Regions from separate parts of the Paenibacillus sp. FSL R7-0179 genome, predicted to be linked through region 3. Evidence: predicted binding sites of a transcription regulator. Region 3 holds the regulator's gene; each other region holds the start of a gene.

Region 1 (2,270 bases), on a different contig from region 3:
CTTCACAATGTTCACGGTCTTACTGGACGCATTATACGTGACCTTGGCTCCAAGCGCTTCGGCAATCGCACGTACAGGCGCATAGGTTACCGCATCGTCCATAACACCGGTCGTCAGCTTCTTACCATTAAGCGTAATATTTACAGGGATATCCTTGTTCACCTCTGGCTCACCTCCGGTTATGCGGCTTAGTGCGGCTGCACTCTGCTGGGCGGTCGGCCGTCTGCCTGCCTTCAGATCCTGGATGCTAAGACCGAAGCTCATCTGCAGATGAGCGTAATCCTTGAAGGAGGTCCAGTCCCCGCCCCATTCGAACCCCAGCTTCTTCCCCTCCTGCGCCACCTCCTGCCAGTCTGCCACCTTATCGCCATCCCCGTCACGGTTCATATCCCAGGACACATTCCTGCCATCCGGCAGCAGCAGCGCGAAGTCTATTGCCAGTCCGTAATTATGGTAGCTGTCGCCTCCCCGGGCATTGGTTACAATGTCGCCCTTCTTAGTTCTCCCTTGAGCATATAGCTCATTCTGCTGCGCTATCGTGCGCATGCCCTGCGTAATGAGGATTGGCACCCCCCGGTTATAACTGCGTCTAATCAGCTCGTTCGCCCCGGCCAGTACAGCCGGATGCAGCTTCGTAAGCCTTGCGGCCGACTTCTGCTTGACCTGCTCCAAAGTAAGCATCTACTCACCCCCTGGTATAGTATATGCCCGCTTTGGCCGGGCGGCTTACGCCAATGACCGTTTTTTCGTCAAAAAGAAGCGGTACCGCACCTGATCTCCCCGGATGAACTGTGCACCAACAGGCCAGAATAAGAATGCAGACCTGTCGTCAGGTCATTCTAACGGAAAGGGGGATGAACATGGAGATTCACAGCGACAGCTACAGAATAGCCCCGCTAAGCGACCAAGAGGATGTGGTGGAGGTGATCCGCCAGGCCGAATCGGAGATTGCCCGGATGACCGGGAACCCGGAGGTCACGCTGATTGCCTATGAGAAGACGGACGGACACCGCAGCAAGTAAAAGCTGTCAGACAATATAAGCCTCCACAATGTCATCTACAAGCAGCCACTTCCATTCCTCTGCCCACTGCAGCTTGATTTCCCGCGAGTGGGTATGGATGGAGGTCACGAACCCGCTCAGCTTCACCTGCTCCAGAGGACCATACAGCACCAGAGTTACCCGTACATGACTACGCAGCGATAAGGCCAGCGTATGCTCAATCTCCTCAAGCTTCTCCTCATCCAGCACCGGCTTCAGGCTATGCCAGGTCTCCCGCTGCTCTCTCCCCATCCGTCCGATCTGCTCCGGAAGCACCCTTCCGCTGCACTCCGGCAGACGGTTCCCTTCAAGCTTCTTGCCCATAGCCGTTCCTCCTATTCTTCATACAGAACATATGTTTGTATTATATCTGCGCTTTAGCAGCTTAGGCAAGCAGAAATATTTAGGTATTCCTCCATAGCAAAAAGACGCCCACAGTTATGCTGTACAGCGTCTTCCTTTGAACCCTTTTGCTATAACAAGTCTTGTCTCTGCCTATTTCACTGACGAAGTCCCTGCGCTTCCGGTACCCTGTTCCTGCTTGGCATCTGTGCCTGCATCTGACACAGTTCCTGGTACGGATTGCTCCGGATCAATCAATCCGGCGGCTTCTCTGGCTTCATTCAGCTTGGAGATGCCGTAGAGCATTGCTACGTCCGCCTGCTGATTCATCGCATTGAATTCCTCAGCGGTTACATCGGGCGATACAGCGCTCTTCGAAGCTTTCTCCTTGATCTGATAGGCACTCTGGAAAGCGATCATCGAATCTCTGAGGAGCTTCTCGATCGTATCCGGCAGGCCGCGCGCAATTTTAATATCGTTCACATGATCTGCAAGCTCGGAGGCGGTATCCTGGAAGCTGTCTACAGCCTTCTGGAATTCTTTGTCTGTCGCTTGTCCGGTGGAATAAGAGGTAAATGTCGTGTTGAAGTTCTCTAGCGAGGATTTGCCCATTTCGTCGAATTTCGACATTTCATCGTAAAAGTTCTGTACCGTCTCCTGCACCGCTTCCGGGGAAGCCGGCTCGGCGCTGTTATTGCTGCAGGCACTGAGGATCATGACGGCCATTAGCAGTCCTGCAAGTAAAGCTTGTCTCATAGTTAATATCCCTCCACTTAACAGAATAATATCGATTTTTGTTAAGTGCAAATGAAATTAATGTAAAATTCGCGGTAATGAAACATCTGTCAGCGGTTAAGCGTATTCATAGGAAGAAACAGCGGTCCATAA
Region 2 (2,270 bases), on a different contig from region 3:
GACCGGCTACTTCTTCGATCAGCGGGAGAATAGAGCATCGATTGCTCCGCTGATGAAGGGCTGGGGCGGGCGCAGCGGAATTACACTGCAGAACGTAGCAGCAGAGGACGGTACACTCCAGATGCTTCCGGTCAACAAAAGCGGCAAGCCGGTCACCTTCCCATATTGGGATGGTGCGACTGTGCTGGAATGCTTTGCACATACGGGAAGCTTCACACTGCATGCCTGCAAGTACGGCGCTAAGAAGGTAACTTGTCTGGATGTGTCTGCGCATGCCATCGAGAGTGCGAAGGCCAATGTGGAGATCAACGGGTTCAATGACCGGGTGGAATTCGTGGTAGATGATGCATTTGCCTACCTGCGCAATCAGGTCAAGGGCCAGGAGGAACGCACTGAGCGTGCTACGGGCGGCGCGACGGCAGAAGGGAAAACCGGAAGCAAACCGGGTGCCAAGGCGGATACTGCGAAGCCGATGACTGCCGGGGGCGGACGTACGTGGGATGTCGTGATTCTGGACCCGCCTGCTTTTGCCAAGACCAAAAGCGCAGTGGCAGGGGCCGTACGCGGCTACAAGGACATCAATCTGCAGGGCATGAAGCTGGTGAATGACGACGGATATCTGGTCACGGCCAGCTGTTCGTACCACATGCAGCCGCAGCTGTTCCTTGATACGATCATGGAAGCAGCCAAGGATGCCGGAAAGGTGCTGAGACTGATCGAATGGCGGGCCGCAGGCAAGGATCATCCGCAGATTCTCGGCGTGGACGAGGGCCATTATCTGAAGTTCGCCATTTTTGAGGTGCGCAGCAAATAGAATAGAAGTGTCAGAACCGGCGGGGCAGCCGGTTTTGCGGGAAGAGTCTCTTTTAAGGAGGCTCTTTTTTGATGTATTTGTACCGTGTCCACTTGGTGCATTTGCAAACAATGGCAAACGTACGTTCTGGAGCGTGCGGTGGAGGTGTGCTATACTATGGAGACGAGAAGTTTCATAGATTCTGGTGCTGCATAGAGTACCAGGGTTCAACGGAAGGAGTCTGCTGAAATGACGGTTAACTTCATCATCGGCCGCTCGGGCAGCGGCAAGACGACTACAATATGGGAGCGGGTATCCTCCAGGCTAAAGGCAGAGCCGCTGGGGGCCCCGATCATTATACTTGTTCCCGAGCAGGGATCGTTCGGAGCGGAAAGGGGACTGCTGGCAGCAGGCGGCGTGAAGGGAAGTCTGCGTGCCCAGACGCTCAGCTTCTCGCGTCTCGCCTACCGGGTGAAGCAGGAGACCGGCGGCAGCGCGAGTCTGCCCATCAGTCAAGAAGGCAAAAAGATGCTGATCTACAAGATTATCAGCAAGCGCAAAGAGGAGCTGAAGCTGTTCGGTGCTTCCTCGGACCGGCCGGGATTTGTGGAGCGGCTCAGCAGTCTGCACACGGAGCTTAAGCGCTGTTGTCTTGGAGCCGGAGACCTGGAAGAGCAGATCGGCAGAATGCGGGATGCCACGCTGGGCAGCCCTATTCTGGCCGGGAAGCTGGATGATCTGCATCTCGTCTTCAGCGAGCTGGACCAGGAGATGTCACAGCTCTACATAGATGAAGAGGACAGGCTGGCCGAACTCGCTGAGCATATTGCGGACTCTGCCTATATCCGCGGCGCCGAGATCTGGGTGGACGGTTTCCACGGCTTCAGCAACCAGGAATTTGTCGTCTTACGTGAGCTGATGCAGTATGCCGGCACAATGAACATTGCGCTCACACTGGACCGGATCTATCCTCCTGATGTTGCCCCGCATGAGCTGGAGCTGTTCCATCCGGCAGCGGTAACTTACATTAAGCTGCGGGGAATGGCGGAGGAGATGGGGCTTACCGTATGGGATGAGCTGCTCGCCCCGCCCGTCCTGCCAAGGTTCCAGGACAGTCCAGTACTTGCCCATCTGGAGCGCGGGTTACAGCGCCGGCGTTCCTGGACAGGACCGGCTGAAGAGGTGAAGGAAGCCGTCAGCATCCGGGCTGCGGCTTCGCGCCGCACCGAGGTGGAGGGCGTGCTGCGCGAGATGCAGGCCCTGGCCAGAGAATATGGAGCCAAATATGGGGAAATGGCGGTATTCATGCGCAATATGGCCGATTATGAACCGCTGATTGCCCCGTTGTTTCAGGACTTCGGCGTTCCGTTCTTCCTGGATCAGAAGCAGAGTGAGCTGCATCATCCGCTGGTGGAATTCATCCGCTCCGCCCTGGATGTCGTCCGCCGCCGCTGGCGTTATGAAGATGTGTTCCGCT
Region 3 (2,270 bases):
GGGCGCAATCTGGCGTCTCAAGGGTTTTTGTGATTTTTCTATTCCCGGATGGTAACACGGGTACCTATGGGAACGAGGGCGGCCAGGGTGAGAACGTCTGCGTTATACATGCGGATACAGCCATGGGAGACCATGTGGCCGATGGAAGCAGGATCATTGGTTCCGTGGATGCCGTAATGCGGCTTAGATAGACCCATCCAGAAGGCACCGAACGGGCCGCCCGGATTGGGCTGCTTGTTAATGATGGTGTATTCGCCTACAGGTGAGACGGTTAACATTTTGCCGATGCCGACAGGGAAGCCTCTGGTGACAACGTCATTATCCAGCAGGTACAGCATGCGCTGAGACAGATCGACGATAATTCGATAATTGGGCATATAGATCAGCACTCCTTTGTAACAGGATATGTGCGGAGCTATGCAGCGGTTCACGGAAAAGTGGCCAAAAAGCCGAATGCGAACAAATGTTTGCATTCGGCTTTTTGGCCACTTCAGGAATACAAATGAACAGAAAACAGGCTGCTTCGCTTGGTGCGGAGCAGCCTGTTCTTAAGCGGGGAGTAGATTAGTGGATATCGCGGAATAATCCGATGACCCGTCCCAAAATCGTAACGCGGTTAAGGCGGAGAGGCTCGTACGCCGGATTCTCCGGCTGCAGCCTGATATGATCCCGTTCCTTGTAGAAGGTCTTCACAGTTGCTTCATCTTCTTCGGTCATCGCTACAACAATATCGCCATTGTCGGCAGTCTGCTGCTGGCGTACGATGACATAATCCCCGTTCATAATTCCGGCATCCACCATACTGTCACCAAGGACAGATAGCATAAACACCTTGTTATCGCCTACATAATGAGCAGGCAACGGGAAGTAATCCTCAATATTCTCTGTAGCTGTAATAGGAACACCAGCGGTAACCTTACCCACTACCGGGATGCGGGTAACGGTCTGGACGAATTGATGCACATTCTCTGAATCTTCCTGGCCGAGTAATTCAATCGCACGCGGCTTCGTAGGGTCACGGCGGATCAGGCCCTTCTTCTCAAGCCGGTCCAAGTGACCATGCACGGTAGAACTGGAGGCCAGGCCGACAGCCTCGCCAATCTCGCGGACGGACGGAGGATAACCCTTGCTGCGGACTTCATTACGTATAAATTCCAGGATCGCCAGCTGACGACTAGAAATCTTTGACATCGGTATCAACCCCATATACTATGTTTGGGAAAATTATAACATAGAACTTCCGTTCGTACAAACATAAGTTCTAAAATGAGGAAAATAAGAGAACGGAAATAAAGAGAACAAACGTTCCGAAAAAACTATTGATCGAAACACATGTTCGTGTTATATTATTTTCGAAAGCAAGAACATGTGTTTGGAGGATGATGATCATGTTAAAGTATAGTACCTACAACAGCATCTACAATAATGACGATATCAAGGTGTCCGCTCCCGGTAATCCAACTGCTCATACTAATGTAACCAAGATCAAGGAATCGGTTCTTCATAGTCTCGCTGCGCTATCATCACTATTCCGTCAGGTCAGCCTGATGAAGATGGTTCTGGTGCTGATGCTTGTTATTTCGGGATTTACTGTGGTGGGGAATGTTTTTGCCGGTTCGGTCTCTTCGCTGAAGCCGGATAAGCGGATCGTAGTCGAACGCGGAGATACCTTATGGAGTATTGCTGTAAGCAACAAACCTGAGGACATGAAGACTGCCGTATATATAGAAGGAATAAGGAAGACGAATCATTTGGAGAACAGCGTCATTAAGGCCGGAGATATTCTGACTTTACCTTTATACTGAAGGAATGTGTCAGACTAATGATCGACTCGGAGAGCTTTCAGGGAGTAGACCTTGACAAGCTCTTTTTCTCATGGCAAAGTTAAAATGAATTTAGAGGGAGGGAAACGTATTGAATATTGACGAATTGGTCGCACGCATCAATGAATTGGCACGCAAAGCTAAGAACGGCGGCCTGAATGAAGAGGAACTGGCTGAACGTGCCAAGCTCCGCGAGATTTATCTGGGGAACATCCGCACTAACTTTCGGGCCCAGCTTGATACCATCGAAATTGTGGACAATCCGGAGCATGAAGAGGGCAACAACGGACTTAAGCATTAGCCGGTTGCCTTTTCATAGATAATACAGGATGACTAGGGGGAACTTACATGGCCCGTTCTTGGGAAAGAATGGTTCAACGCAACACGAAGCAAGTTAACCAGCAAAGAAAGAAGCAGGGGAAGGACTCCATTTACACTTCCAGTACT

Evidence for each region. Region 3 encodes LexA, which represses DNA repair genes until DNA is damaged. Its sites were predicted from a motif close to CGAACATATGTTCG; they were not measured.
Region 1: a site for LexA is predicted at 1,389-1,402, ahead of MKX63_RS13370 (YolD-like family protein). Genes of this name have one in related genera too.
Region 2: a site for LexA is predicted at 929-942, ahead of addB (helicase-exonuclease AddAB subunit AddB). Genes of this name have one in related genera too.

What each region holds. Positions count from the first base shown of each region.
Region 1 is NZ_JBBOCC010000001.1:3,013,247-3,015,516, reverse strand. Features, by position in the region: gene MKX63_RS13380 (M15 family metallopeptidase) at 1-681, opposite strand, end outside; gene MKX63_RS13375 (hypothetical protein) at 861-1,022, shown strand; gene MKX63_RS13370 (YolD-like family protein) at 1,029-1,364, opposite strand; gene MKX63_RS13365 (hypothetical protein) at 1,536-2,138, opposite strand.
Region 2 is NZ_JBBOCC010000001.1:2,871,297-2,873,566, forward strand. Features, by position in the region: gene MKX63_RS12720 (class I SAM-dependent rRNA methyltransferase) at 1-814, shown strand, start outside; gene addB (helicase-exonuclease AddAB subunit AddB) at 1,043-2,270, shown strand, end outside.
Region 3 is NZ_JBBOCC010000002.1:3,182,751-3,185,020, reverse strand. Features, by position in the region: gene MKX63_RS30155 (L,D-transpeptidase) at 39-377, opposite strand; gene lexA (transcriptional repressor LexA) at 565-1,191, opposite strand; gene MKX63_RS30145 (LysM peptidoglycan-binding domain-containing protein) at 1,389-1,805, shown strand; gene MKX63_RS30140 (DUF896 domain-containing protein) at 1,915-2,124, shown strand; gene MKX63_RS30135 (hypothetical protein) at 2,172-2,270, shown strand, end outside.